Regions from separate parts of the Arthrobacter sp. IK3 genome, predicted to be linked through region 1. Evidence: riboswitches for the same ligand, from Rfam matches in the RefSeq annotation. Region 1 holds a riboswitch; the other holds the start of a gene.
What was found. Region 1 has a riboswitch for S-adenosylmethionine ahead of ACSLGO_RS09950 (bifunctional o-acetylhomoserine/o-acetylserine sulfhydrylase). Riboswitches for the same ligand answer to the same signal wherever they lie in the genome.
Positions count from the first base shown of each region.

Region 2: linked by a shared signal. The riboswitch ahead of ACSLGO_RS04135 (methionine ABC transporter ATP-binding protein) and the one ahead of ACSLGO_RS09950 (bifunctional o-acetylhomoserine/o-acetylserine sulfhydrylase) in region 1 are both predicted to bind S-adenosylmethionine.

Region 1 covers NZ_JBPPSW010000006.1:163,029-168,021, reverse strand. The annotation lists gene ACSLGO_RS09960 (hypothetical protein) at 1-325, opposite strand, end outside; gene ACSLGO_RS09955 (VOC family protein) at 457-1,098, opposite strand; SAM riboswitch class IV at 1,223-1,339, shown strand; gene ACSLGO_RS09950 (bifunctional o-acetylhomoserine/o-acetylserine sulfhydrylase) at 1,407-2,723, shown strand; gene metX (homoserine O-acetyltransferase MetX) at 2,720-3,856, shown strand; gene ACSLGO_RS09940 (SGNH/GDSL hydrolase family protein) at 3,878-4,747, opposite strand; gene ACSLGO_RS09935 (alpha/beta hydrolase) at 4,884-4,993, shown strand, end outside.
Region 2 covers NZ_JBPPSW010000002.1:299,056-304,048, forward strand. The annotation lists gene ACSLGO_RS04120 (alpha/beta fold hydrolase) at 1-402, shown strand, start outside; gene ACSLGO_RS04125 (CoA-binding protein) at 487-903, shown strand; gene ACSLGO_RS04130 (SAP domain-containing protein) at 925-1,476, opposite strand; SAM riboswitch class I at 1,687-1,791, shown strand; gene ACSLGO_RS04135 (methionine ABC transporter ATP-binding protein) at 1,896-2,684, shown strand; gene ACSLGO_RS04140 (methionine ABC transporter permease) at 2,677-3,342, shown strand; gene ACSLGO_RS04145 (LLM class flavin-dependent oxidoreductase) at 3,370-4,785, shown strand; gene ACSLGO_RS04150 (acyl-CoA dehydrogenase family protein) at 4,785-4,993, shown strand, end outside.

The DNA.
Region 1 (4,993 bases):
GCCTGGTCCAACGCAGGTCGCCCCGGCGCCGGCCGTGCGAACGGGTGGATGCCAGAAGCAGAATCTCAGGCAACGCACCGACGACGGGAATGCCCCAAATGACTGCTGCCGTCTCCTGTACCAGGACGCGGGTCCCCACGGCGGACTCGACAGCCGCCAGTATCCTTAGCCGTTCACGCTCCCGGGGAGGCAACCGGCCCCATGCGACAGCGTCGACGTAAACGCCGCGCCTCAGACGAACCAGTTCCCCGGCCAGGCAACGTTCGGACAGTGGCTTGCCCAGTCCGGCATGACCGTCGGCTACGAATAAAAGTTCTGCATCCATTCCGTAGCTCTACGGGCAGGCAAGCAATCCCACCAGTGTCCTGGCCCCAAATGTGGATGACAGGGAGCCGACTGGTTTGCGGTTCTGCTGCCAGCTGCAACTGGCAGCAGAACCGCAGACCGGAGCTAGAACTAGATCTCGACGAGACCCTTCTCGGTGGCAAAGGTGACGGACATGATGCCGGGGGTGCCCTTGGGAGAGACCCAGGTGACATCCACGGACTCGAGCGGCTTTTCGACGGGCATGCCCAGCCACTCGGTCACCCGTGCGGCCGAGCCGGCAATGGTGAGCGACTGCAGCGAGACGGTGCCTTCCAGGGCACGGGAGGGGTGAAGGTCTGCCTTGTCCTCATCCCAGCGGAGCATGTAGGGAACCTGCGGGTCGGCGATCAGCCCGTTGATGCCGATCTGCCGCCAGGTGAGTTCCTGTCCGTCGGGGAACTTGCGGTTGCCGGGGACGGAGGAGCGGCCAAGGCGTTCTTCGAAGGGAGCAAGGTCCTCAACGGCAACACACCAGCCCATCCAGCCGCCGCCGGCGTCGGAGCGTGCACGGACGGCTTGTCCAAACGGGGCCTTGTCCGAGGCGGGGTGGTTCAGTACTTCAACAACCTCAACATACTGGTGGTTGGCCAGCGGGAGGATCATGTTGCGGGTACCGAAACGGGGATGGACTCCGCCTTTGACGAAGTCAGTTCCCAGGGCAGCAGCAATGCGTTCCGTGGTGGCCAGCAGGCCGTCGGATTCGCAGGCGTAAGAGACGTGATCCAGGCGCATGCGAACATCTTGGCACGTTGTGACCTGTGTCTCGACTAAGGCAAGCCTAAGCGCCGTAATGCGGCACTTTCACGCTGCGTCATATGGGTTGCACAACTGCCGGAGCGTTGGTTCTATTGGTACAGGTCATGAGTGCCAGCAGATAGCCCCGGCTTGCTGGCCGGCAACCCTCCAACCGCGGTGGGGTGCCCCGGGTGAAGACCTGGCCGTACGCAAACAGGCGTACCGGCAAGCGCGGGCCACACGTGTCGCTCCGGAGTATCCCGGACTCGACCCTGTGGGGCCCCTGGTCATAAAGGGAGCACACAATGTCTGCCAACTGGTCCTTCGAAACACGCCAGATCCATGCAGGTCAGGAGCCCGACGCCGTAACCGGCGCCCGCGCCCTGCCCATCTACCAAACCTCGTCCTTCGTCTTTCCCAGCGCCGAAGCGGCAGCCAACCGGTTCGCGCTGGCGGAACTCGAACCGATCTACACCCGGATCGGCAACCCCACCCAGGAAGCGGTGGAGAACCGCATTGCGTCCCTGGAGGGGGGCCTCGGAGCGCTGCTGCTCGCCTCCGGCCAGGCAGCCGAAACGTACGCCATCCTGAACCTCGCCCAGGCCGGCGACCACATTGTGGCCAGCCCCAGCCTTTACGGGGGCACGTACAACCTCTTCAAGCAGACGCTGAAGAAGTTCGGCATCGACGTCACGTTTGTTGCTGACCCGGACAACCTCGACCAGTGGCGCGAAGCGGTGCGGCCCAACACCAAGGCCTTCTTCGGCGAGGTGGTGTCCAATCCCCGCCAGGACGTCCTGGACATTGAGGGGATTTCCGGCGCGGCGCATGAGGCAGGCGTCCCGCTAATCGTGGACAACACGCTCTCCACTCCGTACCTGATCCGTCCCATTGAATGGGGAGCGGACATCGTGGTGCACTCGGCCACCAAGTACCTCGGCGGGCACGGCACCGTTATTGCCGGCGTGATCGTGGACTCCGGAAACTTCGACTTTGGTGCGGACCCGGAGAAGTTCCCCGGCTTCAACACCCCTGACGAGAGCTACAACGGACTCGTCTACGCGAGGGACCTCGGCGCCGGCGGCGTCCTCGGGGCCAACCTGGCCTACATCCTCAAGGCCCGGGTCCAGCTGCTCCGGGACCTCGGTTCGGCGCTGTCTCCGTTCAATGCGTTCCTCCTCGCCCAGGGGCTGGAGACCCTCAGCCTGCGCGTGGAGCGGCACGTCGAAAACGCCGTCGCCGTCGCGCAGTGGCTTGAAGCGCACGACGACGTTATCTCGGTTGCGTACGCAGGGCTTGAGTCGAGCCCGTGGTACGAGAGGGGACGCAAGTACGGTCCCCGGGGAACCGGAGCGATTGTGTCCTTTGAAATTGAAGGCGGTGTGGAAGCAGGCAAGCGCTTCGTCGATGGGCTCGAACTGCACTCGCACGTGGCCAACGTGGGGGACGTGCGCTCCCTGGTGATCCACCCGGCGTCCACGACCCACAGCCAGCTCGGGGCCGAGGCCCAGGCGGCGGCGGGCGTCAGCCCGGGGCTGGTCCGCCTCTCGGTTGGCCTTGAGCACATCGATGACATCATTGCGGATCTCGATGCCGGTTTCCGCGCCGCCAAGGGAGCATGAAGTACAGCGTGACCACCTACCCGCCTGCACCGCAGCACCCTGTCCGCGTTCTTGACGGGGTGCTGCGGTACGCCCCCATCGGTGACCTCAAACTCGAAACCGGCGGTGTCCTTCCGGACGTTGTGCTGGGCTACGAAACCTGGGGCGAGCTGAACAGCGACGCGTCCAACGCCGTCCTTGTTCCGCATGCCTTGACGGGGAGTACTCACGTTGCGCAAGGCAGTTCGGATGAGCCGGGCTGGTGGGACGGACTGGTCGGCCCGGGGAAGACCATCGACACCGACCGCTTCTTCGTTGTCTCCATCAACATGCTCGGGGGTTGTTACGGTTCCACCGGGCCGGGGTCCGCGGATCCGGACGGACTGCCGTGGGGTTCGCGCTTTCCGTTCGTGACCATTCGGGATTCCGTGCACGCCGAAGCCCGGCTGGCGGACCAGCTGGGCATCCGGCGCTGGCACACGGTGCTGGGCGGATCGCTCGGCGGCGCCCGGGCACTCGAGTGGGCGGTAACGGAACCCGAACGGGTGGCCCGGTGCGCGGTGATAGCAGCGACGGCGGCCAGCACCGGTGAGCAGATCGCCTTTGCCCAGGCGCAGGTGGCGGCAATCCGTTTGGACCCGGACTACAACGGCGGGGACTACTACAACGGCCGTGCCCCCGTGGCGGGACTGGGCCTGGCGCGGCGGATTGCGCACATTACCTACCGGTCCGAGGCCGAACTTCAGTACCGGTTCGGCCGGACGCCGCAGCCGGGGGAGGACCCGCTCGGTGCTGCCCTCCCGGCAGAACGCGGCCGCTACCAGGTGGAGAGCTACCTGGACCACCAGGGGACAAAGCTCGCAGGAAGGTTCGACGCCAACAGCTACGTCATCCTCACCGAGGCGCTGATGAGCCACGATGTCACCCGGGGCCGGGGCAGCCTGAGCGAAGCGCTTGCCGCTGTCCGGGCTCAGTTCCTCGTGGCCGCGGTGGACTCGGACCGGCTGTATTTCCCGGAACAGTCCTACGAACTGGCAGCCGCGCTTCCCGGCGAGAACCGCGTGCACCTGATCAGCGCGCCCATTGGACACGACGGGTTCCTCACCGACGTGCTCCAGCTCGGGGACGTGCTGCGGAAGGATTTCTTCGGCTAGGCGCCTGCTCCGCGGAGGAACCTAGCCCTGGCCCGCAGGCCCGGCGCCGGCGGTTTGCGCCCCGGCAGCCTCGGAGGAGCCCTGCGGCATCCGCTTTCCGAAGAACGGGCCGGCGTCCGGGCGCTTGGGTGAGATGCCGTCGCCGGAGGAGCGGCGGCGGACCCGCCGCATCACCCACGGCATCAGGTATTCACGGGCCCAGAACAGGTCCTCGGAACGTGCCGTCCGCCAGTTCTTGGGCGGCAGTTCCTTCACCCGTGCCGGTTCCAGGGTGTGCGGAACACTGAGCGTCTCCAGCACCATGGCCGCAATGGTCTGGTGTCCCATGGGGGAGAAGTGCAGCCGGTCCGGGGCCCACATCTGCTGGTTGCTCAGCTCCCGCAGCGCCCACATGTCCGCGATGACGGCGTCGTGCCGCATGGCCACTGTCCGCAGGTTTTCGTTGTAGATGGCCACCCGGCCGCGGACGCTTCCCAGTACCGGGGTGGCTCCGATGTCCGGGCCGGTGAAGAGCACCACCGTGGCGCCGGTCTCCCGCAGCCGCGCGATGGTGCCGTCCATGGTTTCGGCGAGCCGGTCCGGATCCCCGCCCGGCCGGATGACGTCATTGCCGCCGGCGCAGATGGTCACCAGGTCCGGCTTCAGGTCGATGGCCGGCTGAACCTGCTCGGCAACAATCTGGTTCAGCAGGCGTCCGCGGATGGCCAGGTTCGCGTAGGCGAAGTCGTCATGCCCGGCGGCGAGTTCCTCTGCCAGCCGGTCGGCCCAGCCGCGGTGCCCTCCCGGGCTTTCCGGGCTCGGATCGCCGATCCCCTCCGTGAACGAGTCGCCCAGCGCCACGTAGCGGTTGAAGGGGTGGTCCGGGTGTCCCTGCTGCTGGGCGGGCTGCACCGGCGGCTCGGAATGGTTCTGGGGATCGGATGGCACGGAGGGGAGCTGGGCATTTTCGGTCACCGAACCATGATTGCCCCTGAGGGCCTGGCTACGCGACCGTAGGTTGGAAGAGCCGCATGCCAGAATGGAATTTATGACGAACAACTCTCCCTGGAACCCTGTTGTGCTCTTCTCCAAGCCGGAGGAAGAGCGGGCCGGAACCCCGCTGCTGGTGCTCTTCCACGGCTACCTGGCCAACGAGGA
Region 2 (4,993 bases), on a different contig from region 1:
CCGCCGCTCACCGAAGACAGTGACGAGGACCCGGACATCCGCCCCGAACTGGATGAGCTGCTGGCGGCAGGTGACCGGGCCGGTGCCGTACGGCTGTTCCAGGAGTCCATCGGGGTGCCGCCGGAGATGATTGAGTCTTCGGACACCAGTCCGTTCGAGCCGGCCGCGCACACCATCTCCTATGACCTGACCCTGCTGCTGGAAACCGATGTGCGGTCCCTGACCGGTATCCGCGTTCCGGTCCTGGTGCTGGCGAGTTCCGGAAGCGATGACAGGCTGCGCGAATGGGCGCGTGAAACCGCCGAGCTGCTGCCGGAAGGTTCTTTCCAGCTGCTGGAGGGGAGCTGGCACGGGCTTGATGACCGGATCCTGGCCACCGCCGTCGAGGCGTTCCTGAACTAAAGGCGGCTGGAATAGGCCCGGTGCCGGGTGCGTTTTCCCCTGAGCGTAGGGTGGGAATCCTGCATCGACTCAAGGAGGTACCGCATGGCGCACCGCAACGATCCCGAGGTCGTTACCCGGCTGCTCACGTCTAAAGGCCGCTGGGCGGTAGTGGGCCTCTCGAACAACCCGGCCCGCCCCGCCGTGGGGGTTTCACGGTTTGTCCGGGACTCCCTGGGCATGGAGATCATTCCCGTGAACCTGTCCGGCCAGGCCTTCGACGGCCAGCAGGGTTTCCGGAAGCTGGCGGAGATCCCCGGCCAGGTGGACGTTGTGGACTGCTTCGTGAACTCGGCCAAGGTGGGGGACGTCGTGGACCAGGCCATCGCGGTAGGCGCCAAGGCCGTCTGGCTGCAGCTGGGAGTGGTGGATGAAGACGCCGCGAGGCGTGCCGCGAACGCCGGGCTCGACGTCGTCATGAACACCTGCCCGGTCATTGAAGCCGGGCGTTTCGGGCTCTAGCGGCGGAGCGCCGCGCGAAACCTAGTTCCGCAGGTCCACAGGCAGGGAGCGGTGCGTCTTCCAGGCCTGGAGCATCTGGTCCCTGGTGCCGCCGGGATGCGCTGCATGCCAGTCCCGCGAGAAGCGGTTCAACTCGAATTGCCGGCCGATCGGCCGTGCCGCAGTATCCCGGGTGGCGTGCCAGTGATCCAGCGCAGCGGCCAGCGTGGCGGTGCCGTCATTGGCGGCGAAGAACTCGCGCATGGGCGCATCGAACCTGAATCCGGGGCCCAGGGCATTGACGAAGAATTCCCGCAGCACCTGGGTGCAGGGATGTCCCGCCGGAATAACGGTGTGGATGGTCAGCGGCGGAACCAGACGCTCCCGGGAGGAACGGGGACGGGTTTCCGGGGGAGGAAACGGTGCGCCGCCCAGGAATGCGGCTATCCGTTCGGTGAGCTGGTCCTTCGAACCGGCAGCGGATAGTTCCTGCGCGCGGGCGAATGCCTGCAGCTCATCCTTGAGCCAGTACCAGCGGCGGAATTCCTCCGGCCCAAGCGAAGGGGCGAGGGCGGGGCGTTCCGTAGCTGTCACGTTCCCATCCTCCCGGACAGGCCGGAGAATCGGTGCTCCCGCGCCGGGCCCGGGCCAAGTGATTTCAGAGCTTCGGTGCGGGATGGCGCAGGACGCCGGAAGACGTAACAAAACCGATTGTGACGCCGGAGCACGTTACGTGCCGACGCATTGGGCCGCACGGGGAAATGTTCTGGCCCTACCGGGGTACGCGCGGCTTAGATAGTTCCGTAACCATCCAGAGCGGCTGAGAGACCTGGCTCCGTGACGCCGCAGCAACCCCCTTCCGCGGGCAATCCCGCCGAAGCAGGGTGCTACCGCCAGGACCGATGGAGAAGCACCTGCTCTTATCCGGTCCGTGTTCCCGTGCCCTGAGGTCCGGGTCCCGTTCCTTCCCGCAGCGTGCACCTCTTCCCGGGCTTAGACCGCAGGAGGACAGCATGATCCGGATTGAAAACGTCTCTACCGTCTTCGGAGGCGGTGAATCGGCCTTTACCGCTGTGGACAACGTCAGCCTGGCCATTCCCAGGGGAAGCATCCAGGGCATCATCGGGTTCTCCGGGGCCGGCAAGTCCACCCTGCTGCGCAACATCAACCTGCTGGAACGGCCCAGCGCCGGCCGGGTACTGGTGGACGGCACGGACCTCACCCAATTGGGGGACGGTGAGCTGCGTGCCGCACGGCATGAGATCGGCATGATCTTCCAGCACTTCAACCTGCTGAACAACCGCACCGCGGCGCAGAACGTTGAGCTCTCGCTGAAGTTCGCCGGAGTGAAGAGTGCCGCTGAGCGGCGCGCCCGGGCATTGGAGGCGCTCGCCGTCGTCGACCTTTCGGAGAAGGCCGGAACCTACCCGGCGAAACTTTCCGGCGGGCAGAAGCAGCGCGTCGCCATTGCCCGCGCCCTGGCCACCCGCCCCAAGGTGCTGCTGTGCGACGAACCGACCTCCGCCGTCGATCCGCGCACCACGGCCTCCGTGCTGCAGTACCTCAGTGATGTGAACGCCCGTTTCGGCATCACGATCGTGGTGGTGACCCATGAAATGAATGTCATCAAGGCCATCGCGGACAACGTGGCCGTCATGGAGGAAGGCCGCGTGGTGGAGCAGTTTGCGCTCGCGGAACTCTCCCGTCCCGGCTTCACTCCGGCCACGGCGATCGGCCGGTACCTGATCTCGGATGAGATCACCCTGGACCGCGCTGCCCGGGAAGGAGCCCGCGTTGCTTGAGCGCATTGCCGAAGTGTGGCCGGAACTGCTCGCCGCCCTGGGCCAGACCGGCACCATGCTGCTGGTGGCCATTCCCCTTGCGGTGCTGATCGGCACCCCGCTGGGGGTTCTCCTGTACGCCCTCGGCCCGGATGGACTGGCACACAAGCCCAGGCTCCACCGGATCCTGGACTCGCTGGTGAACCTGGTGCGGTCCTTTCCGTTCCTGATCCTGCTGATCGCCATCATCCCGTTTACCCGGTTCGTGGTGGGAACCACCATCGGAACGGCAGCCGTGATTGTGCCGCTGACCATCAACGCCATTCCCTACTTCGCCCGGTTCGTGGAACAGAACCTCACCGCGCTCGGCGGAGGAGTGGTGGAAGCCGCCCGTTCCATGGGCGCCACCCGCGGGCAGATCGTGCGGGACGTCCTGCTGGTCGAAGCCCGTCCGGCGCTGATCAGCTCAATCACCATCATGACGGTCAGCTTCATTTCCTACTCCGCGATGGCCGGCCTGGTGGGCGGCGGCGGAATCGGCGACTTCGCCATCCGCTACGGCTACTACCGCTATGAGACCGGGCTGATGCTCACCGCCATCGTGCTGATGGTCCTGCTGGTCCAGGCCGTGCAGCTGGGCGGCTCCTGGCTCTCCCGCCGCGCCGACAAGCGACTCTAGCCTTCCCATTCCTACCGAAAGAACCCCATGAGCACTCCCAGTACCCGCTTCAACGGGCCGCGTCCGCGCCTGCTGCTGAACGCCTTCCTGATGAACACCACCAGCCACATCCGCGGCGGGCAGTGGCGCCACCCGGACGCCGAACAGCACCGCTTCAACGAACTGTCCTTCTGGACGGACCTGGCCCGCCGGCTCGAAGACGCGAAATTCGACGCCCTGTTCTTCGCCGACGTCGTGGGCCTGTACGGCAACCACGACGGCGGCTGGGCCTCCCACGTGCGCCGCGGCCTGCAGGTGCCGGCCAACGATCCGCTGCTGCTGCTTGCCGCCCTCTCCGGTGCCACCAGCAACATTGGGCTCGCAGCGACGTCGTCCGTGGTGCAGAGCCACCCCTTCCACTTCGCCCGGCAGCTCTCCACGCTGGACCATCTCTCGGGCGGCCGGGCCGGCTGGAACATCGTCACGTCCGTACTGGAGAACGCGCACCGCAACTTCGGCGGGGACGGCCTCACCGAACACGACCGACGCTATGACTGGGCGGACGAATACACCGACGCCGTCTACAAGCTCTGGGAAGGGTCCTGGGACGAGGGCGCGCTCATCCAGGACAAGGACGCCGGGGTGCACGCGGACCCGGACAAGGTCCACAAGATCCACCACCGCGGCGAGCGCTACTCCATTGACGGGCCGCACCTGAGCTCACCGTCCCCGCAGCGCACCCCGGTGCTCTTCCAGGCCGGCAGCTCCGGGCGCGGTCAGCAGTTCGCTGCCGCCAACGCCGAAGCAACCTTCATCTTTGCGCCCAACCCGGCCCATGCCGCGAAGGTAGCCGCCGGAGTCCGGGCCCGTGCTGTGGAAGCCGGACGGCTCCCGGATGACATCAAGGTGTTCACCGGCCTGTCCTTCGTGGTGGGCGGAACCGAGGCGGAAGCGCAGCGGAAGAAAGCCGAACAGGATGAATACCTGGACCTGGACGCGGTCATCGCCCACATTGGCGGCGGCCTGGGCATCGACCTCGGCGGCCTGGACCTGGACACCCCGCTGGGAGACGTGCAGACCGAAGGCGGGCGCGGCGTGCTGCAGGCCATTATCGACTCCACCCCGGGCGGCAACCCCACCCTGGCGGACGTCGCCCGCTACCGCACCGAGGCCCAGCAGGTCACCGGCACGCCGGAACAGATCGCCGACGAGCTTGAACGCTGGCAGGACGCCGGCGTGGACGGCATCAACATCATCAACGCCGTCCTGCCCGGCTCCTACACGGACTTCATCGACGGGGTGCTGCCCGAACTGCGCCGCCGGGGCCTGGCCCAAAGCGACTACGCCCCGGGCACGCTGCGGGAGAAGCTTTTCGGTGCCGGCCCGCTGCTGAACGAACGCCACCGTGCCGCCGCATTCCGCGGAGCCTTCACGAACACCCTTGCAACGTCAGGAGCCAACTGATGACCGCCAGCCTGCTGACCCGTTACGGCCATACCTCGGCCCCGGAGGCTGTCCCCTGGTTTGAGATCGCCGACGAGGTCGCCGCAATCCTCGGCGCGGATGCCCTGGAACGCGACGCCGCCAACAAGCCGCCGTTCACGGAAGTCGAAATCCTCCGCCGGTCCGGGCTGCTGCCGCTGACCATTCCGGCCCGCTTCGGCGGTGCCGG